DNA from 4 places in the Cronobacter condimenti 1330 genome. Region 1 is predicted to be linked to each of the others. Evidence: predicted binding sites of a transcription regulator. Region 1 holds the regulator's gene; each other region holds the start of a gene.
The links. Region 1 encodes PurR, which represses purine synthesis genes. Its sites were predicted from a motif close to CANGCAAACGTTTGCNTG; they were not measured.
Positions count from the first base shown of each region.

Region 2: a site for PurR is predicted at 2,296-2,313, ahead of glyA (serine hydroxymethyltransferase). Genes of this name have one in related genera too.
Region 3: a site for PurR is predicted at 2,484-2,501, ahead of aroL (shikimate kinase AroL). Genes of this name have one in related genera too.
Region 4: a site for PurR is predicted at 3,117-3,134, ahead of purT (formate-dependent phosphoribosylglycinamide formyltransferase). Genes of this name have one in related genera too.

Region 1 covers NZ_CP012264.1:1,941,990-1,947,643, forward strand. The annotation lists gene cfa (cyclopropane fatty acyl phospholipid synthase) at 1-535, opposite strand, end outside; gene punC (purine nucleoside transporter PunC) at 835-1,998, opposite strand; gene punR (DNA-binding transcriptional activator PunR) at 2,110-3,024, shown strand; gene purR (HTH-type transcriptional repressor PurR) at 3,043-4,068, opposite strand; gene cydH (cytochrome bd-I oxidase subunit CydH) at 4,361-4,450, shown strand; gene AFK62_RS08930 (MFS transporter) at 4,715-5,654, shown strand, end outside.
Region 2 covers NZ_CP012264.1:3,250,672-3,256,325, forward strand. The annotation lists gene AFK62_RS14845 (carboxymuconolactone decarboxylase family protein) at 62-439, opposite strand; gene AFK62_RS14850 (MerR family transcriptional regulator) at 494-856, opposite strand; gene glyA (serine hydroxymethyltransferase) at 926-2,179, opposite strand; gene hmpA (NO-inducible flavohemoprotein) at 2,503-3,693, shown strand; gene glnB (nitrogen regulatory protein P-II) at 3,822-4,160, opposite strand; gene glrR (two-component system response regulator GlrR) at 4,259-5,596, opposite strand; gene qseG (two-component system QseEF-associated lipoprotein QseG) at 5,593-5,654, opposite strand, start outside.
Region 3 covers NZ_CP012264.1:1,059,755-1,065,408, forward strand. The annotation lists gene AFK62_RS04860 (hypothetical protein) at 101-616, shown strand; gene AFK62_RS04865 (DUF421 domain-containing protein) at 626-1,081, shown strand; gene AFK62_RS04870 (YaiI/YqxD family protein) at 1,081-1,536, shown strand; gene AFK62_RS04875 (DUF2076 domain-containing protein) at 1,533-2,309, opposite strand; gene aroL (shikimate kinase AroL) at 2,677-3,201, shown strand; gene yaiA (protein YaiA) at 3,254-3,445, shown strand; gene AFK62_RS04890 (AroM family protein) at 3,708-4,385, shown strand; gene ppnP (pyrimidine/purine nucleoside phosphorylase) at 4,469-4,753, shown strand; gene rdgC (recombination-associated protein RdgC) at 4,787-5,654, opposite strand, start outside.
Region 4 covers NZ_CP012264.1:2,532,566-2,538,219, forward strand. The annotation lists gene ptrB (oligopeptidase B) at 1-1,079, opposite strand, end outside; gene AFK62_RS11515 (tellurite resistance TerB family protein) at 1,169-1,852, opposite strand; gene yebF (protein YebF) at 1,975-2,322, opposite strand; gene AFK62_RS11525 (YebG family protein) at 2,673-3,041, opposite strand; gene purT (formate-dependent phosphoribosylglycinamide formyltransferase) at 3,174-4,352, shown strand; gene AFK62_RS11535 (bifunctional 4-hydroxy-2-oxoglutarate aldolase/2-dehydro-3-deoxy-phosphogluconate aldolase) at 4,402-5,040, opposite strand; gene edd (phosphogluconate dehydratase) at 5,100-5,654, opposite strand, start outside.

The sequences.
Region 1 (5,654 bases):
CCCAGCCGCAGCCGATATCCAGCAGTGTCATGCCGGGTTTTAATTCCAGTTTTTCGCAAATAAGTTTCAGCTTCGCCTGCTGGGCGTCCACCAGGTTATCCGCCTCTTTCCAGTAGCCGCACGAATACTGCATGTAGGGATCAAGCATGCGGCTGAAGAGGTCATTACCAAGATCGTAATGCTCTTTACCGACAATCCAGGCGCGCTTTTTCGATTGCAGATTAAACAGGCGGGCGCCCAGAATGCGCAGCGTATCTTTAAGGTGATGGGGCAGCTGGTCTTCAAGCCCGGCGCGCAGCACTTTTGTGAAGAACAGGTCGAGGCGCTCGCATTCCCACCAGCCGTCCATATAGCTTTCGCCAAGCCCGAGTGAGCCTTCCTGTAAAACTCGCTTAAAAAAATCAGGGTTTTTCACCTGGATATCGGAAGGCGCAGCGCCGTTAACGGCGATCCCGGCCCGGCTGAGCAGTTCAGATGCGATGCGATACCAGTGGTTGTCCGGTATGCTGATTTCTTCTATACACGATGAACTCATAGCTTCTCCATCACTACTGTGATCAGAACCTTCAAAGAGCGTAGTCGCAATTTTCGGTGTGTGAGAAATATCACGGAAAGGTCCGTGAGCCTGATATCCGACGTAGAACAGAGGAAGGGGATGACCCTTGCCAGAAATGTCATTCCAAACAAAAACGGGAGCCAGCGGCTCCCGTTACTACATAATATTTATGGTAATTATCAAAGAGCCGCGAACCAGTATAGGCCTCGCTTTTCGATGATTCAACCGTTGATGGTTAGCAAGCTAATAACAAAAAATGCATATTATCGCTCGCCTGATTACCCCTGCGCGACGCGGCCTCCGCGCAGGTACCAGCCAAGCCACGCCAGCAGTACCGTTGACAGCATCACGCTGGTGGTGGAAAGCAGCGGCGTTGCCACAAGCCAGGAGACCACCAGACTCGCCACAAAACACAAGCCCAGTTGCAGCGTATTTTGCAGCGCCGCGGCGCGCCCGGTCGCCTGCGGGAATGGCAGCAGCGCCGCGGCCACCACAATAGGATAAATTGCGCCATTTGCCATCGCCATCAGGCAGAAGGGGATTAAGAGCGTGGTAAGCGTCACCGTGTCGCTTAACCCCACAAGCCAGGTCGCGACAACGCTCAGCGCGTAGCCCACCAGCAGCCAGGGCAGAAGTTTTTCTCCCTGCCATTTTTGCAGCGCGCTGCGACAACCGTAGCCGCCCACCATAAATGCAATTGTTTGCGGCACATAGCTCAGACCAATCACGGCCGGGCTGTACCCCATTTCGTGAAGGATAAACGGCGAGCCGGTGAGCCACGCAAAAAAGCTGGCGGAGCAGGCAGCATAGATAAGCACATTGCCGCTGTAAGCTTTAGAGCGCAGCAGCATGCCAAAGCTCAGCGGTACACCGTCGTGGTTGCCCTGCGGCGCGCCCGCAGGCAGACGCAGCGCCGGGATCATTAACACCAGCGTAATCGCAAACAGCACGACGAAAATCGCCTGCCAGTCAAAATGGTTCAGGATCCAACTGCCAAGCAGCGGTGCCAGTGCCGGAGAAAGTCCGACCAGCGGCATAATGGTGGCGAAGATACGGCGTGCCTGTTGGGCCGGGTAGCGGTCGGTCACCAGCGCCTGCCAGCTTACCGCCGCCGAGCAAACACCGACAGCCTGAAGGAATCGCAGCGCCAGCAGGGCGCCTGCGCTCTGCACCCATACGGTGCCAAGACAGCCTATGGCGAAAATCCCAAGTCCTGCCAGCAGCACAGGACGGCGGCCAAAGCGGTCAGAGAGTGGGCCCCAGACTAATTGCGCGAGCGCGAAGCCCGCAAGGAACAGGCTTAGGGAGGCGCTGATGGCCGAAGGTGCAGTGTGGAGATCCGCTTCGATGGCGGCGAACGCCGGCAGATACATATCGGTCGCCAGAAAACCAAGCACACTCAGCCCGGCGAGCCAGCAAAGAAATCCTTTTGTAGGTCGCATAACGTTAACTCACTTCTTAATACGCGAAAGAGCCAGGAGTGTACGGAGTGCAATCCGGCTTGTGAAACGCTAATATTTGCCGTTTCCGTTCAAATTTTTTGCAGGCAGAAAATGTGGTCCGAATATTCTCTTGAAGTGGTGGACGCCGTGGCGCGCAACGGCAGCTTCAGCGCGGCGGCGGCAGAACTTCACCGCGTGCCTTCTGCGGTCAGCTATACGGTACGTCAGCTCGAAGAGTGGCTCGCGGTAGCGCTCTTTGAGCGTCGGCACCGCGATGTGGTCCTGACGCCTGCGGGCAGCTGGTTTTTGCGTGAAGGACGTTCTGTTATCAAAAAAATGATGATCACCCGACAACAGTGCCAGCAGATAGCGAACGGCTGGCGCGGCCAGCTTTCCATCGCCGTGGACAATATTGTGCGCCCTGAACGTACCCGCCGTCTGGTACTCGATTTCTACCGACACTTTTCCGATGTGGAGTTACTGGTGTCGCAGGAGGTGTTTAACGGCGTCTGGGATGCCCTGGCCGACGGGCGCGTAGAGCTTGCCATCGGCGCCACGCAGGCTATCCCGGTCGGGGGCGGGCGCTTTGCGTTTCGCGATATGGGGGCGTTGAGCTGGCGCTGCGTGGTGGCGAGCCACCATCCGCTGGCACAACAGGCGGGCGCGTTGACTGACGATCAACTGCGCGATTACCCGTCGCTGGTGCTGGAGGATACCTCGCGCTCGCTGCCCAAACGCATCACCTGGCTTCTGGATAACCAACGGCGCGTGGTGGTGCCGGACTGGTACTGCGCTGCCGACGCGCTTGGCGAGGGGCTCTGTATCGGTATGGTGCCGACGCACTTTGCGAAGCCATGGCTTGATAGTGGGGCGTGGCACGCGCTGACGCTGGACAATCCCTTTCCTGATGCGGCCTGTTGCCTGACGTGGCGCCAGAGTGATGCCTCGCCCGCGCTGCGCTGGTTGCTTGATTATCTGGGGGACAGTGAAACGCTGAACCGGGAGTGGCTGCGGGAGCCTGCGTAAACAGGCTCCCGGCGGGGATTAACGACGATAGTCGCGGAACGGACCGTCCGCCACCGAGCGGCGTTCGATAAGGCGTGGATGCACCTCAATGGTCTGTGACTCTTCGCGTTTATTCACGATTCGGTCCAGCAGCATATTAAAGGCGGTCTGGCCCAGCGTCTCTTTTGGCTGATGAATTGTCGTCAGCGCCGGGCTAAAGAAGCGGGCGTTACGCACATTATCGTAGCCGATAATGGAAATATCCTGCGGCACGCGCAGCCCCATTTCATCCGCGGCGCAAATCGCGCCCATTGCCATGATATCACCGCCGCAGAAGACGGCTGTCGGGCGCTGCGGCTGCGAGAGGATCTGCTGCATCGCGCGGTAGCCGGATTCTGGCTCAAAATCGCCCTGCACAATCCAGTTTTCCGGCACGTTAATAGCTGCTTCTTCCAGTGCTTTCATAAAGCCGGAGAAACGTCCCACGCCGGTGTTGCGCTCAAGCTGGCCCGGGATCACGCCGATATCGCGATGCCCGCGCTCAATGAGATAACGACCCGCGAGATAACCGCCCTGAAAAGCGTTATCGATAACCGAGTCGGTGAAGTCCGCTTTGGCTTCGCCCCAGTCCATTACCACCATCGGAATGTGACGATACTCTTCAAGCGTTGCCAGCAGTGGCTCCGGGTATTCCGAGCACATCACCAGCAGGCCGTCCACACGCTTTTGCGCCATCATCGACAGGTACGCCCGCTGCTTTTCCAGATTGTTATGCGCGTTGCCAAGGATAAGCGTATAGCCTTTCGCAAAGCAGCTGTTTTCAACGGCTTCGATAATTTCTGCGAAATAGGGCGCTTCGCTGCTGGTCGCGAGTAGCCCGATAGATTTGGTGTGGTTCACCTTCAGGCTGCGCGCCACGGCGCTTGGCGAATAGTGTAATTCTTTAATCGCTGCCCATACCGCGTTGCGCGTCTCTTCCGCCACAAAACGGGTTTTGTTAATTACATGTGAGACTGTTGTTGTAGAAACGTTTGCTCGCTTCGCGACGTCTTTAATTGTTGCCATTAATAATTACTCCAGACCCCTGGCTGAGCCCTGTAAAATCACGGGTTAATCGTTTGCCTGTACACACCCCTGTGTGCCACGAGGGGACGTGCGGCATGCCGGGAAACGCGACATTTAGCGTGAGGAGGGGTCGATGGCCGGTACCGAATAAAGTAGCGACGAATTTTGGCTTATCTTTATCGAAAGGGGAAGAGGGAAAACGCATATCTGGTTAAATGTCGCAGGATTTTTCGGCCCGATTATGTAAAAATGCGCTCTACCTGTTTTTTGTGGGGTCTTTGAGGAGAATACCATGAGTACCGATCTGAAATTTTCGCTGGTGACGACTGTTGTTGTGCTGGGTTTAATTGTGGCAGGCGCGTTTACTGCCATCCTGCATTAAGCGTGTCGCGGGAGAACGCGTCCGTTCTCCCGCTCTCTTTATACAATTCCTGCGCTTAACGCACTTTCCTTCGCTGTTGCCTTTCTTTTTCACGTTATTCCCTTATGATTCGCTAATAACACTATTTGCGTAATCTTTAACATATACGCAATAATATTTTGCTGTTTTTGTTACTTATCGATTCGGTCTGAACATGCCATCCTTTCTGCGTCCTGCTGTTACGCCGGTGTATTCGGCGCTGTTGTACAATTTCTGGAGCAATTAATGAAAGTCAATTTCCCGTTACTGGCACTGGCTATTGGTGCTTTTGGCATTGGCACGACCGAATTTTCCCCGATGGGACTGCTGCCGGTGATAGCGAATGGCGTGAATGTGTCGATTCCCGCAGCCGGTATGCTGATAAGCGCCTATGCGGTCGGCGTGATGGTTGGCGCACCGCTTATGACGCTGCTGCTGTCGCATCGCGCCCGACGCAGTGCGCTCATTTTCCTGATGGCGATTTTTACCCTCGGCAATGTGCTCTCGGCCCTGGCACCTGACTACATGACGCTGATGGCGTCGCGCATCCTGACCAGTCTCAATCACGGCGCGTTCTTCGGGCTGGGTTCGGTCGTCGCGGCAAGTGTTGTGCCAAAACAGAAGCAGGCGAGCGCCGTGGCCACCATGTTTATGGGGTTGACTATCGCGAATATCGGTGGCGTTCCCGCCGCGACCTGGCTTGGTGAAACGATAGGCTGGCGTATGTCGTTTCTTGCGACCGCCGGGCTTGGGCTGGTGGCGATGGCGAGCCTCTGGTTCTCCCTGCCCAAAGGCGGCAGCGGCGAGCGTCCGGATGTGAAAAGCGAGCTGACGGTGCTGATGCACCCGCAGGTGGTAAGCGCGCTGCTGACCACGGTGCTTGGCGCCGGCGCGATGTTCACGCTCTATACCTACATCGCGCCGGTGTTGCACCACATCACTGATGCCAGTGCGGCATTCGTGACCGCAATGCTTGTGCTGATAGGCGTCGGGTTTTCCATCGGCAACTATCTGGGGGGCCGCCTCGCGGATCGCTCAGTGAGCGGTACGCTGAAGGGCTTTCTGCTGCTGCTTATCGTTATCATGGCAGCGATCCCCTGGCTTGCGAAAACCGAAATCGGCGCGGCGATCGCCATGGTGGTCTGGGGAGCAGCGACGTTCGCTGTGGTGCCGCCGCTGCAGATGC
Region 2 (5,654 bases), 1.3 Mb from region 1:
TAACATCGTCATAACATTACGCATGGGAAGACAAAAAGGCCACCGCAGCGGCCTTTTTCGGTTATACACCCGCTTCGGCGAAGACCGTTTTAGCGGTAAACATAGCGTTAAGCGCTGCCGGAAAACCGGCGTAAAGCGCCATCTGGATAATCACTTCAATGATCTCCTCGCGCGTGCAGCCTACATTAAGCGCGGCATGCAAATGCACCGCAAGTTGCGGCTGCGCGTGGCCTATCGCCGTCAGCGCCGCGACGGTTGCAAGCTCCCGACTTTTGAGTGACAGCCCCGGCCTGCTGTAGACATCGCCAAAGCCAAATTCAATAACGTAGCGCCCGAGATCCGGGGCGATATCGGCAAGCGCCGCGATAACCTTTTCGCCCGCCGCGCCGTCGATTTCCGAGAGCCGCGCAAGGCCTGTGTCATAACGTGATGAAGTCATACCGTTCTCCTTTTGTGTGTGCGGATAACGGTAAAACTTCGAGTAAACTCCAGGTCAAGCGCTGTTTTTTAACAGCGTCTGATCGTAATACGCCATCTTCTCTTTCAGACGCGCCAGATGCTCGGTCTGCTGCGCAAGCCGCGCTTCCAGACGTAAGGCATGTTCCGCCAGCAACGCGCGCCGTGCGCCTGCGGTAGCGTCCCCCTGCGCACGCAACAAGGCGTAACGCTGGATCTCCTCAAGCGGCATGTCCGTCTCTTTCAGGCGTTTAATAAACGCCGCCCAGTCGAGGTCGGCGCGCCGGTAGTCGCGATGCCCGCTGCTATTACGCGCGGGCACCAGCAATCCCAGCTTTTCGTAATAGCGCAGCGTATGCGCGCCAAGCCCGCTGAGGGCAGCGAATTCCTGAATGCGCATGGCTCTCTCCTGTAGGTTTACGCCATAAAAAAAGGCCGCGCGAGGCGGCCCTTGTCGGACGATAAACGCTTACGCGTAAACCGGGAAGCGCGCGCAGACGTCCAGGACTTTACCTTTGACGCGCTCAATAACCGCTTCGTCATTGATATTGTCCAGAATGTCGCACATCCAGCCAGCCAGCTCTTTGACTTCCGCTTCTTTAAAGCCACGGCGGGTCACCGCCGGAGAACCGATACGGATACCGGAGGTCACGAACGGGCTCTTCGGATCGTTCGGCACGCTGTTTTTGTTAACGGTAATGTTTGCACGGCCAAGCGCAGCGTCAGCTTCTTTACCGGTCAGGTTTTTGTCTACCAGATCCAGCAGGAACAGATGGTTTTCAGTACCGCCGGAAACCACTTTGTAGCCACGGTTCAGGAACACTTCTACCATTGCTTTGGCATTTTTCGCGACCTGCTGCTGGTAAACTTTGAATTCTGGCTCCATCGCTTCTTTCAGCGCGACCGCTTTCGCCGCGATAACGTGCATCAGCGGGCCGCCCTGCGCGCTCGGGAACACGGCAGAATTCAGTTTCTTGTACAGTTCTTCACTGCCGCCTTTAGCAAGGATCAGGCCGCCGCGCGGGCCCGCCAGCGTTTTATGCGTTGTGGTGGTCACCACGTGCGCGTGCGGCACCGGGTTCGGGTAGACGTCAGCGGCGATGAGGCCTGCCACGTGCGCCATATCGACGAACAGGTACGCGCCAATGCTGTCAGCGATTTCACGCATTTTTGCCCAGTCCACGATACCGGAGTAAGCCGAAAAGCCGCCGATGATCATTTTCGGTTTATGGGTCTGCGCCTGCTTCGCCATATCGTCGTAGTCAATTTTACCGGACTCGTCGATACCGTAAGGGATGATGTTGTAGAGCTTGCCGGAGAAGTTAACCGGTGAGCCGTGCGTCAGGTGGCCGCCCTGCGCCAGGTTCATACCCAGCACGGTGTCGCCCGGTTGCAGCAGCGCGGTGTAGACCGCGAAGTTCGCCTGGGAGCCAGAGTGCGGCTGCACGTTCGCGTAGTCAGCGCCGAAGAGTGCTTTCGCGCGGTCAATCGCCAGCTGTTCGACGATATCGACATATTCACAGCCGCCGTAGTAGCGTTTGCCCGGATAGCCTTCGGCATATTTGTTGGTCAGCTGAGAGCCCTGAGCCTGCATTACGCGCGGGCTGGTGTAGTTTTCGGAGGCGATCAGTTCGATGTGCTCTTCCTGACGTACTTTCTCCTGCTCCATAGCCTGCCACAGTTCGGCATCATAATCGGCAATGTTCATTTCACGCTTTAACATCCGCATCTCCTGACTCAGCTGACAATAAAAAGGTACTGCAATTAGGGGCCCTTTAGGGCAACGGGCAACAGTGTAAACCGATTGGAAGCGTGAAGATAGGTCTTGACAGAGGTTTTTACGCAAACGTTTGGCATGGCGTGGCGCAAGGGTTTGAACGTTTAAGCAAGGCCGCGCTTTACGCGACTTATTTTCATCATAAACCTGTATTTTTTTCATCCAGTGTGACGCAGGTCTGATGGTGGGATAAAACCATTTACAACGTGCAGGTATTTTTAATAAGATGCATTTAAAATACATTTTATAAAAACCGGAAGGAAGCAATCATGCTGGATAGTCAAACCATCGCTGTCGTTAAATCCACAATCCCCCTGCTGGCACAAACCGGCCCGAAACTCACCGCCCACTTTTATGACCGGATGTTCACCCATAATCCGGAGCTAAAAGAAATTTTTAATATGAGCAACCAGCGCAACGGGGATCAGCGTGAAGCGCTGTTCAACGCTATCTGCGCTTACGCCACGAATATTGAAAACCTTGCAGCCCTGCTGCCTGCGGTAGAAAAAATCGCTCAAAAACACACCAGCTTTAATATTAAGCCAGAGCAATACAATATTGTAGGCGAACATCTGCTGGCCACGCTTGATGAGATGTTCAGTCCGGGCCAGGAGGTGCTGGATGCCTGGGGCAAAGCGTATGGCGTGTTAGCGGGCGTGTTTATTCATCGCGAAGCCGAGATTTACCAGAGCAATACGCAAAAAACCGGCGGCTGGGAAGGCACCCGCGCGTTCCGTATCGCCAGCAAAACACCACAGAGCGAGATTGTGACGAGCTTTGAACTGGAGCCCGTCGATGGCGGCCCAGTCGCAGATTACCTGCCAGGCCAGTACACTGCCGTCTGGATCAAACCGGAAGGGTTTCCGCATCAGGAAATACGTCAGTACTCACTTACCCGCAAGCCGAATGGCAAGAGCTATCGCATTGCGGTCAAACGCGAAGGCGAAGGTCAGGTGTCGAACTGGCTGCATCAGCATGCGCAGCCGGGCGATATCATTGAGCTGGCCGCGCCGGCGGGCGATTTCTTTATGAAGGTAGATCCGCAAACGCCGGTGACGCTTATCTCCGCAGGCGTCGGTCAGACGCCGATGCTCGCGATGCTTGATACGCTGGCGAGCGCCCGCCACCCGGCGCAGGTGAACTGGTTCCACGCGGCGGAAAGCGGCGATGTGCATGCGTTTACCGATGAAGTGCTCGAACGCGGCGCGCAGTTGCCGCATTTCACGAGCCACATCTGGTATCGCGTCCCGAGCGATGCCGACCGCAGCGCAGGCCGTTATAACAGCGAAGGGCTGATGGCGCTTCATGACCACAAAGCGCATGTCACCACGCCTGGTATGCAGTTTTATGTCTGCGGCCCGGTGAAATTTATGCAGTTCGCCGCCGAGCAGTTAGTAAGCCTTGGCGTGGATAAAGAGAACATCCATTACGAATGTTTCGGTCCCCACAAGGTGCTGTGAGTGTTCGCGACGGTGAGTCATGGCGGGTGGCGCTTCGCTAATCCGCCTTACGACGTTCGCGCTCTCACCAGGTTCTACAGGCATAAAAAAAGCAGGTCCACTGACCTGCTTTTTTACGTCTGGCGCGGTTAAATTGCCGCGTCGTCTTCCTCACCGGTACGGATACGCACCACGCGGGCTACGTCGAAAACGAAAATCTTGCCGTCGCCGATTTTACCGGTCTGGGCGGTACGAATAATCGTGTCGACGCAGGTATCGACGATATCATCGGTCACCACGATTTCAATTTTCACTTTCGGCAGGAAATCCACCATATATTCCGCGCCGCGATAGAGCTCGGTGTGCCCCTTCTGACGACCAAACCCTTTGACCTCGGTCACCGTCATCCCGGTGATCCCGACTTCCGCCAGCGCTTCACGTACATCATCGAGTTTGAAGGGTTTAATAATCGCATCAATCTTTTTCATGGTGGATCCTTAATTCCTGCCAGCGCCTGCACGGCGATTCAATTCGCGTAATCGGTTGCTCAAATTACCATACCTTACGGCGGTTTGGGCATCAAAAACTACTCTTTAAAATCATTCGCCTCAAGCTCATGGCGGGCCAGTAATTTATAGAACTCAGTGCGGTTGCGCCCCGCCATTCGCGCGGCATGCGTGACGTTTCCTTTGGTAATTTGCAGCAGTTTGCGCAGGTAATTAAGCTCGAACTGATTGCGCGCCTCAACAAACGTCGGCAGCACCGTGTTTTCGCCTTCCAGCGCCTGCTCCACCAGCGCCTCGCTAATCACCGGTGCCGAGGTCAGCGCCACGCACTGCTCAATCACGTTCACCAGCTGGCGCACGTTGCCCGGCCAGCTTGCCGCCATCAGGCGCTTCATCGCGTCGGTTGAGAAGCTGCGCACAAAGGGTTTATGCCGGTCCGCCGCCTGGCGCAGCAGATGAGTCGCCAGCAGCGGAATATCTTCCGCACGTTCGTGCAACGCCGGAATCTTCAGGTTCACCACGTTGAGACGATAAAACAGATCTTCGCGAAACTCGCCGCGCGCCATCGCTTTTGGCAAATCGCGGTGCGTGGCAGAGATAATCCGCACATCGATATCAATGTCGCGGTTGCTGCCGAGCGGACGCACCTTGCGCTCCTGCAAAACGCGCAGGAGTTTGACCTGCAACGGCACCGGCATATCGCCAATTTCATCAAGAAATAGCGTGCCGCCTTCAGCAGCCTGAAAGAGGCCTTCACGGCTGCTTACCGCGCCGGTAAAGGCGCCGCGCGCATGGCCGAACAGCTCTGATTCCAGCAGTTGCTCAGGAAGCGCGCCGCAGTTAATCGCGATAAATGCGTTTTTCGCGCGCGGGCTGGCGTTGTGGATGGCCTGCGCGAGGATTTCTTTACCAGTACCGCTCTGGCCGTTAATCAATACGCTGACATCCGACTGCGCCACCATATGCGCCTGCTCCAGCAGACGCAACATCACCGGGCTGCGGGTGACAATCGTCTCCCGCCACTGTTCATCGCCCGCGGGTGCCACATGAGCCAGCGCATCATCAATCGCTTTATAGAGCGCGTCTTTATCAACGGGTTTGGTGAGAAAACTGAACACGCCCTGCTGGGTGGCCGCAACGGCATCAGGAATCGATCCGTGCGCGGTCAGAATGATCACCGGCATGCCCGGCTGGAGTTTCTGGATCTCGGCAAAGAGCTGCATGCCGTCCATTTCATCCATGCGCAGATCGCTAATCACCAGATCTATCTTTTCGCGCCCTAAGATGCGCAGGCCTTCATGCCCGCTTTCAGCGGTCTCAACCGTAAAACCTTCGCTGGTCAGACGCAGCCCCAGCAGTTTCAGCAGGCCCGGATCGTCATCCACCAGCAACAGGCGCGCGGGTTTATGCTGCGTCATGGTTTACTCTCCTCCTGCGCGGGCGCGGCGTCTTTTTCCGCCGGGGCGGCTGGCTCTT
Region 3 (5,654 bases), 880 kb from region 1:
GTTTATCGCGTCCAGATTCACAAGAGGTATAGCTTAACGCGCTTTCAGGCAATCCGTTAAGGCTTCGGCTACGCTTATCCTGAATCCAGAGAGGTGTGTGATGGCGAAATCTGTTTCTGACGAATACGCCAGCCGTGAAACGCCAGTGCGGGAACATATGCACGCCCAGCGTATTGAGTGGCGCATCCAGCAGGGCGGCAACTGGCTGTTGTATGCCATTGTGGTGATAGCGCTGCTGGGCGGGTTTTCCGACGGGTGGCTGAGTAAAACGTCGGCCACGAACCCTGAAAAAAGCCTGACTGTGGAGTATCAGCGGTTTCTTCGCGCCGAGAGCGACGAGCCTTTTGCGCTACGCATCCAGGGGCCGAAAAACCAGCCGGTGACGCTCGATTTCGGCGGTGATTTCCCTGACCACGTCGTGCTGCAAACGCTGCAGCCACAGCCCGTTATTGCCCATACCGGGCGCCACACGCTGACGCTGACGTTTCCCCCGACGCCAGACGGCGCGCATGCAGTCTGGATAGTGACGCAGCCGCAGTCGGCGGGGCGCTTAGCCTCTACCGTCACCCTCGAAGGCGCGTCGCCGGTGCGCCTGACCCAGTGGGTCTATCCGTAGGAGAACATCATGGACAGCGTCTTACGCGCCGCAGGCATGTATTTTCTGCTGCTGGTGGTGCTGAAAATCGCCGGTCGCCGCACGTTAATGGAGATGAACTCGTTTGATTTCGTGCTACTGCTGATTATTAGCGAGGCGACCCAACAGGCGCTGCTCGGCAACGATTTTTCGTTTACCGGCGCGGCCCTTACCATCATTACGCTTATCGTGCTTGATATCCTGCTGAACTATCTGAAAAACGCCTTTCCGCGTCTCGATCTGCTGCTGGATGGTTCACCGCTGATTCTGGTGGAGAACGGGCATCTGCTGACCATGCGGATGAAAAAATCGGGGATTTCGCGGGAGGATATTTTAAGTTCGGCGCGCACAAGCCAGGGGATTGAGCGCCTGGAGGAGATAAAATTCGCCATCCTTGAGAAAAATGGCAAAATCTCCATCATTCCCGCCGACAAACAGGAGTCGTAATGCCAGTCTGGGTGGATGCCGACGCGTGTCCGAAAGTGATTAAAGAAGTGTTATTCCGCGCCGCCGAGCGTACCGAAACGCCGGTTATCCTCATCGCTAACCAGTTGCTGCGCGTACCGCCGTCACGGTTTATCCGCGCCCGCCAGGTGCCTGCCGGCTTTGACGTGGCCGATAATGAAATTGTCCGCTGCTGTGAGCCTGGCGATTTAGTGGTGACTGCGGATATACCGCTGGCGGCGGAAGTCATCGCAAAAGGGGCGGTGGCGCTCAACCCGCGCGGCGAACGCTACAGCGAGGCCACCATTCGCGAACGTCTGACGATGCGCGATTTTATGGATACGCTGCGCGCCAGCGGCATCCAGACCGGGGGCCCGGATGCCCTGAGCCAGCGCGACCGCCAGCAGTTCGCCGCTGAGCTTGATAAATGGCTTAGCAGCCAGAAGCGAAAAACTTAAACCCAGCTGTCATCATCGCCGCCGAAATCGTCGCCGCCAAAGTCATCGCCTGCAAGGTCGTTATTCCAGTCGTCTTCGCTGCTGGCCGGTACGTAGTCGTTGGCATTGTCCTGCTGTAACCCGGCGTCCTGATTCAGGAACTGGCTGTCGTCGGCCTGGTTGTAATCTTCAACGGCATTCACCGGGCTAGTATCCGCCGGTTGCGCGGGTTCGTTGATGATGTTGACGATCTCTTCCGGTTGATGATGGCTAAACATGCTGGTCAGCATATTGCCGAGCACCACGCCCCCGGCGACACCGGCGGCGGTTTGCAGAGCACCCGCCATAAAGCCGCCGCCGCGTGGGGCGTTGCTGGCATACTGGCCCGCTGCCGCCTGTTGAGCGTAGCCCACAGGCGGTGCGCTCTGGTAGTTTTGCGCGCCGGGGATGGGGTCGGAGCCGCGCGGCGTTGCCTGCGCACGCGGCGCTTCCGGTTCGCTTTTACCGCCGCCGAAGAGCCCTGCCAGGAACCCGCCGCTGCTTTGCTGACGACTCGCCGCCTGCTTCTGCTGTTCCCGTTCGGCTTCCAGCGCCTGGATACGACCGTTAAGCTGTTTCATGGCCGCTTCCTGGATAAGAATAGTTTGCGCCATGTAATAGGCGGCACCCGGCTGAGTGCGCATATGTTGCTCAATCCAGCGTTCGGCGTCCGCGTCGCGTGGCGCGCTGTTTTCGCTGGCGGCTTTGAGCCGGTCAAAAAGCCCGTCAATCAGACGTTGCTCTTCAGATTGCATGATTCATCCCTCTGTCATTGAACGCGTCAATATTACGTATTAAGTCTGGAGAAAAATCGTTACTTGTAAATATCCGGCACGTAAAGGAAATAAGAAATATGTAACCGGGTGCGGCGAGCGGTGGGGTTGTGTTAACCGGGTGCTTTCAAGTAAGGTGGGCGCGTTTTGTGCATTCCGGCAAGTGGTAGCGTGGCTTTACACTTCGCCGAGGAAAGAAAGGTTATCCGGCGCGGGCTTTCCTGTCACGCCAACATTTTTGTAAGTTTAAATTTACGCCTGTCTTGTGTACTAGTTTATTGTTAAACTCACAGCTTATGGCCTGCGTTTTGACCCTTTCGCGGTATGTGAAAGGTGAGGTAATCCATCCATGAATCAACCCATTTATTTAGTCGGCGCACGCGGTTGCGGAAAAACCACTACCGGCGAGGCGCTGGCCCGCGCGCTGGCGTACGGCTTTGCCGATACTGACCGTTGGCTGCTGGAGCAGACGCAAATGACGGTCGCGCAGGTGGTGGAACAGGAAGGCTGGGCGGGCTTTCGTGCCCGTGAAAGCCAGGCGCTTCATGCGGTGAGCGCACCGGCGACGGTAGTGGCGACAGGTGGCGGCATGGTGTTGCGGGAAGAAAACCGTGAATTTATGCGCCAGCACGGCGTGGTGATTTATCTCAACGTGCCCGTGGATGTCCTGGCGCAGCGCCTTGAGGCGTTCCCGGAAGAAGGACAGCGCCCAACGCTTACCGGTAAGCCGATGACAGAAGAGATAGCGGAAGTGCTGGCCGTGCGCGACGCGCTCTATCGTGAATGTGCGCACCATGTCATTGACGCCGCTGACACCCCGGCAAACATCGTTACGCGTATTATCGCCGCGCTACAACTGGCACGCGCCAGCTAAGTGGCGGGATTGTCTATACTTACAGCTCGTCCCCGTTAATAAAGGAAGAGCTATGCCGACCAGACCTCCCTATCCGCGCGAGGCGCGCGTGGTGCCCGTTGAAAAAGGCGTGCCGGGTAAGACCGTCACCAGCTATCAGCTGCGTGCCGATCACCCGGATCCCGATTCGCTTATCAGCGAACATCCCACCGAGCAAGAAGCGCTGGACGCCAAGCGCCGCTACGAAGACCCCGATAAATCCTGACCGCAGTCGGCGGCAAGCGTCACGCTGCGCTTACCGCCAGTCTGAAAAACAGCGCCTGCCGTTTTGCATCACACCTTTAATCCAAAGCTAATGTTAACGATACGTTATGATTATTTTTTAGCGGCGGGCGCTGTTGCGGTTTTTTTCACCGTGCAGTGCCGCAAAGCTGCTACGCTTTTTGATTCCTCCTTCACTTGTGCTCAAGAAACAGGCGAAAGGTGTCGTTATTACTCTGAGAGGCAGTAAAAAAAGGCGATAAATAATGAGTGCGACTCTGGCGATACTCACCATCGGCGTGGTGCCTGTCAGCGAGGTGCTGCCGCTGTTAACCGAACATATTGATGAACAGCACATTACCCATATCAGTCTGATGGGCAAATTGTCGCGCGAAGAAGTGATGGAAGATTACGGCCCGACAGGCGAGGAAGAGACGCTGATTACGCTGCTTAAGGATAACGAGACCGCTGTGGTCTCAAAGGCCAAAACACAGCAGGCACTGCAAAGCATTATCGAAGTACTCGATAACCAGGGCTTTGACGTTATTTTGTTGATGAGCACGTTGCGCTTTCGGGGGTTGCGTGCGCGCAACGCGATCCTGCTTGAGCCAGATCGCATCATTCCGCCGCTGGTGGCGTCGATTGTCGACGGGCATCAGGTGGGCGTGATTCTGCCTATTCCTGAACTGATGGACGCGCAGGTACAAAAATGGCAGGTGCTGGAAAGCGCGCCGCATTACGCGCTGGCAAATCCGTTTTTCGGCACCGCGGAAGAGTTGGTCGGCGCGGGGCGCGAACTGTTATCACGTGGCGCGGATGTGCTGCTGCTCGACTGCCTCGGTTTTCATCAAAAACACCGGGATCTTTTGCAAAAGGCGCTTGATGTGCCGGTACTGCTCAGTAATGTCCTGGTGGCGCGTCTTGCGTCCGAACTGCTTATCTGAGCGGCTGTCACAATTTGCGTGACAGCTCTCAGGCTGGCCCTCTATATTGTTTTTCCAACCATTTTTTTAATAAGGGCCTGCTTATGCTTCAGAGTAATGAATACTTTTCCGGTAAAGTGAAGTCTATCGGTTTCACCAGCAGCAGCACGGGCCGCGCCAGCGTCGGCGTGATGGCGGAAGGTGAATATACGTTCAGCACCGCGCAGCCAGAAGAGATGACCGTCATCAGCGGCGCGCTGAATGTGTTACTGCCGGGCGAAACCGAATGGAAAACGTACGAGGCGGGGCAGGTCTTTCACGTGCCGGGGCACAGCGAGTTTCATCTGCAGGTGGCGGAGCCAACGTCTTATCTCTGCCGTTATCTGTAAACGCGCCGCCCCGGGCGGGGCGACGCGGGCGTATTAACGCTGGGCTTCGCCGCCCAGCGCTTCCACTAAGTTTTGGATCAGCGCCGCAAGCTCGCCGGTCATCAGCGTAAAATCGGCGTCAAAGCGTTGCGCCACATCTTCACGCGCAATGTCGTCGTTCTGGTCGCGCAGTTCATCTGAGAATTTCAGGCGCTTGATCGAGCCATCGTCGCACAGCATGAACTGCACACGCTGCTGCCAGTCGAGCGCCAGTTTGGTCACCACTTTACCGGCTTCGATATGCACCGCGATTTCGTCGCTTACCAGCTCCTGCTTCTTGCAGCGGATCACGCCGCCATCTTCCAGAATCGCCTTAAGCTCGGCTTCGTCGAGCAGCTGAAAACCCTGCGGCACGTTATTGGCGCGCACCCACTCGGTGAGTGTCAGTTCTATCGGGTTTTCAAATGTCAGCGGCACTACCGGCAGCGAACCGAGGCTTTTACGCAGTAGCGCCAGCGTATCTTCTGCTTTTTTCGCGCTTGCGCAGTCCACCACAATCAGTCCGCTTGCGGTATCAATCCACATCATGGTCTGGCTGAAGCGGCTGAATGCGCGCGGCAGGAGTGAATGAAGCACTTCGTCTTTGAGCGAATCTTTTTCCGTTTTCTTAAGCTTACGGCCCTGATCGGCTTCAAGACGGGCGATTTTCGCTTCCAGCGCCTGCTTGATAACCGGCGCAGGCAGGATCTTCTCTTCTTTACGCGCGCAAATCACAATCTGGCCGTTGACGGCGTGGGTCAGCGCGTCGCTGCCGCCGCCCATAGGCGCAACCCAACCGGTTTTTGCCATATCCTGGCTGCCGCACGGGGTGAAGGTAAACGCAGCTAACTGTTTTTCCATTTCATCCGCACGCAGCGGGGCG
Region 4 (5,654 bases), 590 kb from region 1:
TACGCCGGATCGTCAAAGGCGATACCGACAGACTCGTGCGTTTTGCGGTTAATCTGGCGCAGGCTCGTGAGACCGCGCTGGCGCTCTTCTACAACCAGCCAGTCGGCGAAAAGCGTAAAGCCCTCCAGCATCACCTGCTCGCGCGGAGGAATAATCTCCTCCCAGCGAGCTTCATCACGCACACGGCTGCGGTACAGCCCAAAGTTTTTACCGGCGCGATTGGAGCGGATGTAAAACATATGCTGGAAATGATCGATGCTGTATTCGTGATCTTTGCGACGCGCTAAAAAACTTAACGGCGGCGCGTCGGCCAGGTCGGCGTTTACCAGCAGCACTTCTGTGGTAGTGGCGCTGCCTAGGAAAATAAGAATGAAATTCTGCGACGTCGTTTTATATAGACTGACGTAGAACGTTTCATCTTTCTCTTCATAAACCAGTTCATCCTCTTCAGCGCTGGTGTCGAGTGTATGCCGCCAGATCTGATACGGCAGCAGCGTGACGGGATGTTTACGAACGTAATAGAGCGTGCGCGAGTCATTGGCCCAGACGAAACTTGCGGACACATTCTCCAGCACTTCGGGATACCACTGGCCAGTTTCCTGATTACGAAAACGCAGACCATACTGACGGCGGGAGAGAAAATCTTCCGCCACTGCCATAACGCTATTATCTGGCGCAATATCCATGCCGCCGAGCGTATAGAACTCGCTATGGGCAGCGCGTTTGTTGCCGTCCAGCAGGACATCCCACTCATCCCACTCGCTCTGGATGATCGACTGCCGTTGATAGATGGCGTACTCGCAGCCGGTATCGTAAATCTGCCGGTAGCGATAGCCATTTTTCACGTAGGGCGCGGAGACATCGCGCGGGGGAATACGGCTGACCATCTCCCCAAGCAGCCGCTCTTCAAGCGCTTTTTGCGTGGACATCACGCGACGGCCGTAGTCGTTTTCCTGGTGCAGGTAATCCAGCACGTCCGGCTGCGAGCGTGTATCGTCCCGCAACCAGTAATAGTTGTCGATGCGGGTATCGCCATGCTGTGTGATGGCATAAGGAATCGGTTTCGCTTTCGGTGGCATGTCGCTGTTCTTTTTGTTTAACACCCTGTAAGGGTGGCAAAACCCGCGCGCGTTGCAAGCGAAACATGCCTCTTTAACGCATTATCTGCTTATCCTGGCAGCGCTTTTTTCTCCTGCTGGATGTCGCGCTCAATCTCTTCACGGACTTCCTGCGGGATTTTCAGGGCATCGCCGAGTGCCTGCAGGTAGCTACGCTCCATAAAGTGGTCGATATCAATCGCCGCACAGCTGAGAAAATAAAGCTCCAGCGCTTCTTCTTCGTTTTTCACATCAGCGGCAAGGCGCATCGGGTCGAGTGGCTGATTAATCGCCTGCTCGACCAGCACGCGGCCCTGCTCTTCAATGCCGGCTTCCTGTAACTGTCGCTCAATCGCCGCGCGCTCCTGGTCATCAATATGCCCGTCGCTTTTGGCGGCAAACACCAGCGCCAGAATCAACCGCTCGGCGCGGCGATCGACAGGCGTCGCCTGTTGCCCATATTGCGGCTCGTCCTGGTGCGCGGCGCGGATTTTATCTTTGTACTTATTCCAGAGAACGGTACCGGCCACTGCGCCGCCGCCTACCAGCAGCGCGCCGCCGCCATATTTCGCGAGCAACTTGCGTGAAGATTTGCTGGCGACCAAAAGACCAGCCAGCCCGCCCAGCGCGCCGGGAGTGATCAACTTACTGAGCCCTTTGGAGCGCAGGGCATCCTGTATTCCCCCCGCACTGCCTGACGACCCGGCGCCACTCTGCCCTAACATTGACTGAAGTTGTGTCAACCAGTTGCTCATTCTGTTCCTCCGCACGGATAAGTGATAACCCAAGCGTAAGCGAGCAGACGTCAAGATGTGTCGGGAACCGCAAGGAAGGGAAAAGACGCGGCACGCCGATGGGCGAGCGCGCCGCAGGAAGATTAATGCTGGTAGTGGGCAAGGCCTTTCTTGCAGTCGACCGTCACCTGATAATGAATATCTGTATTTTTGCCGCGGACGGTGAGTGGCACTGTCCACTTATCGTCTTTACCGACGATCGCTTTGCTGTTGATCCAGGCAACCGGATCGGCCTGACCGAGCGTTTTCTGATCGTCAGCCCATTTGACAATACGGTTTTGCAGATAGTCGCGCTTGACGCTTGCGACAATGCCCTCTGCCGTCATGCCCTCACAGGTCGGGAAATGCACCTGACGCGGATCGTCTGCATGCGCGGTGGCGGTAGCGGCAAGTAATGCAAAGGAAATCAGGGCTCCTGCTGTTTTTTTCATCGTGCTTCTCCGAAGACGGGGTGATGAAAAAAGTCTGGTACAAAACCAGCGAAGCGCAAGCGAACCCCACAAAATGAAAGGTTAATAGCAGGACAGGGAAATGACGAAGGCCCGAAAGAACAACCTTCAGACCAGGTAAAGCAATGGAGCGCGCATGGACTGTACGCGCAAAACCACACGCGAAACCACACGCGAAACGTACATGGCAAAGCCGCCCAGCATCAGGGGGAAATCGCAGGAAATACGACGACAAAACAGGGCAACAAGAAACGTGACAACAGCGCGCCGTAAAGCCGCAAAAAACCGCGCCGCTGACGATACTGCCGTCAGCGGCACAGCGAAGGACGTGATTACGCCGCTTTTGTGCGTTTACGCGCGGTGTGCAGCGCAACAGCGCCCTCTTCACCCTCTGCGTGTTCGTCACTTTCAGCGGGTTCGTCCTGTGCAGGTTTTGCCTCGCCATCGGTTTGCTCGCTGGTTTCCTGCGGCAGACGCCCGGTGCGCACGATCGTGCTGAGGTTGTCTTTCTGCTCGGCCATCCACAGTGCCAGCTTCTCTGTCTGGCCTTCCGCCAGTTCAACCGGCGACTGCGCAAGCCAACCTTCCAGGGCCTCCGCTAAATCGAGCATTTTGTCCCAGGCGTCGGCTTCCTTTTTACTGGCAAATGACATTTTTTCCACACCCTCACGGATTACGACGTATTTAATTTCTACCGCCATGTTGCAACTCCCGTTACTGTATTTATATACAGTATACCGCCGTTTTTCATGGAATGCAAATGGCACACACTGCGCAAAGCAAACGTTTTCGTATATACTGCCGCCAGAATTTCACACAGCAGGAATGCAGCTATGGCAATGTTAGGAACCGCTCTGCGTCCGTCAGCAACCCGCGTTATGTTGCTTGGTTCAGGGGAACTGGGAAAAGAAGTCGCGATTGAGTGTCAGCGCCTGGGAATCGAAGTGATCGCCGTTGATCGCTATGCCGATGCGCCGGCCATGCAGGTGGCGCACCGCAGTCATGTCATCAATATGCTCGACGGCGCCGCGCTGAAAAATCTGGTCGCACAAGAGATGCCTGATTTTATCGTGCCGGAGATCGAAGCCATCGCCACCGACGCGCTGGTCGAGCTTGAACAGCAGGGCCAGCGCGTGGTGCCAACCGCCCGTGCCGCACGCCTGACCATGAACCGCGAAGGCATTCGCCGCCTCGCCGCCGAAGAGCTGGGCTTGCCCACCTCCCCCTATCGATTTGCTGATAACGAAACGCAGTTTCGCGAAGCCGTCGCACACATCGGCCTGCCCTGCATCGTGAAGCCCGTGATGAGTTCTTCGGGTAAGGGCCAGAGCTTTGTTCGCAGCCTCGATGCGCTCGACGCCGCCTGGCAGTATGCCCAGCAGGGTGGACGCGCGGGCGCGGGCAAAGTCATTATCGAAGGTGTCGTGAAGTTTGATTTTGAAATCACGCTGTTGACCGTAAGCGCGTCAGACGGTGTACATTTCTGCGCGCCTGTCGGTCATCGTCAGGAAGAGGGCGACTACCGTGAATCCTGGCAGCCGCAGCACATGAGCGATGTGGCGCTGGCCCGCGCTCAGGACATCGCCCGGAACGTTGTGCAGGCGCTCGGCGGTTACGGCGTGTTCGGTGTGGAGTTGTTTGTTTGCGGCGACGAAGTGGTATTCAGCGAAGTCTCTCCGCGTCCGCACGATACCGGTATGGTGACGCTTATCTCGCAAGATCTCTCAGAGTTTGCCCTGCATGTACGCGCCTTTCTCGGCCTGCCGGTGGGCGACATTCGCCAGTATGGTCCGGCGGCCTCGGCGGTTATCCTGCCGACGCTTAAAAGCGATGACGTGAAGTTTGCCGGGATTTCCGGTGCGCTTGGCGCAGGGTTGCAACTGCGGCTGTTCGGCAAGCCGGAAATCGACGGCTCGCGTCGTCTGGGAGTGGCGCTCGCCACTGGCGAGACCATCGAGGATGCCGTTGCGCGCGCAAAAGCGTCTGCCGCCAGCGTCACGGTGAAAGGCTAAAAAAAAGCGCCGCTCACGGGCGGCGCCTTTTATCGCTTTGCGTAAAAACTTACTGCGCGCCTTCAACCGCTTCGCGAGCAAGTTTCGTGATGCGATCCCAGTCGCCGGCTTCCATCGCGTCTGCCGGTACCAGCCAGGAGCCGCCGATGCACAGCACGCTTTTCAGTGCCAGGTAATCACGGTAGTTGGCCGGTGAGATACCGCCGGTCGGGCAGAAACGCACCTGAGAGAACGGACCTGCAATCGCCTGCAGCGCTTTCGTGCCGCCGTTGGCTTCCGCCGGGAAGAATTTGAATTCTTTCAGGCCGTAATCCATACCCAGCATCAGTTCAGAAACGGTGCTGATACCCGGGATAAGCGGGATAGAACCTTCCGTTGCCGCTTTCAGCAGCGGCTCGGTCAGGCCCGGGCTAATCGCAAACTGCGCACCCGCTTCCGTGACTTCTTTAAGCTGCTCTGCGTTCAGCACGGTGCCCGCGCCGATAATAGCGTCCGGCACTTCTTTCGCAATCGCACGGATAGCGTCCATTGCGCACGGGGTACGCAGCGTCACTTCCAGCACGCGTACGCCGCCTGCCAGTAGCGCTTTTGCCATCGGGACCGCATGCTCCAGCTTGTTAATCACAATAACCGGCACGACCGGACCGCTTTTCAGGATCTGTTCGGCACTCGTTTTCCAGTTTTTCATCTGTGGATCTCTCCCGCCATTTTTATAAGAGGGTGTGGTGCACGCCTGCGCACCAATAATTAAAAGTCGATGCAGGTCGCGCCCTGCTCTGCCCCGGACAGTTTTTCACGCAGTGCGCCGAAGAGCTCGCGCCCCGTTCCCACGCGCTGTGCGCTGAGATCCGGGTGGAAAGCCTCGCGTTGTGAAAGCGTCGCGTCGTCCACCAGCAGCGTCAGTTCACCGGTCTGGCCGTTTACGCGGATAATGTCGCCATCGCGCACTTTCGCAAGCAATCCGCCGTCGTAGGCTTCCGGCGTGACGTGAATGGCTGACGGCACTTTTCCCGACGCGCCAGAGAGGCGACCATCCGTGACCAATGCAATTTTGAAACAGCGGTCCAATAATACACCAAGCGGTGGCATAAGTTTATGTAATTCTGGCATACCGTTCGCTTTTGGCCCCTGATGGCGCACAACCACCACGCAGTCGCGGTCCAGCAGCCCGGCCTCGAACGCCGGCAACACGTCATGCTGGCTCTCGAAAACCACGGCTGGCGCTTCTACCACCTGGTTTTCGACCGGCACGGCGGAGGTTTTCATGACCGCGCGACCAAGGTTACCGCTCAGCACTTTGGT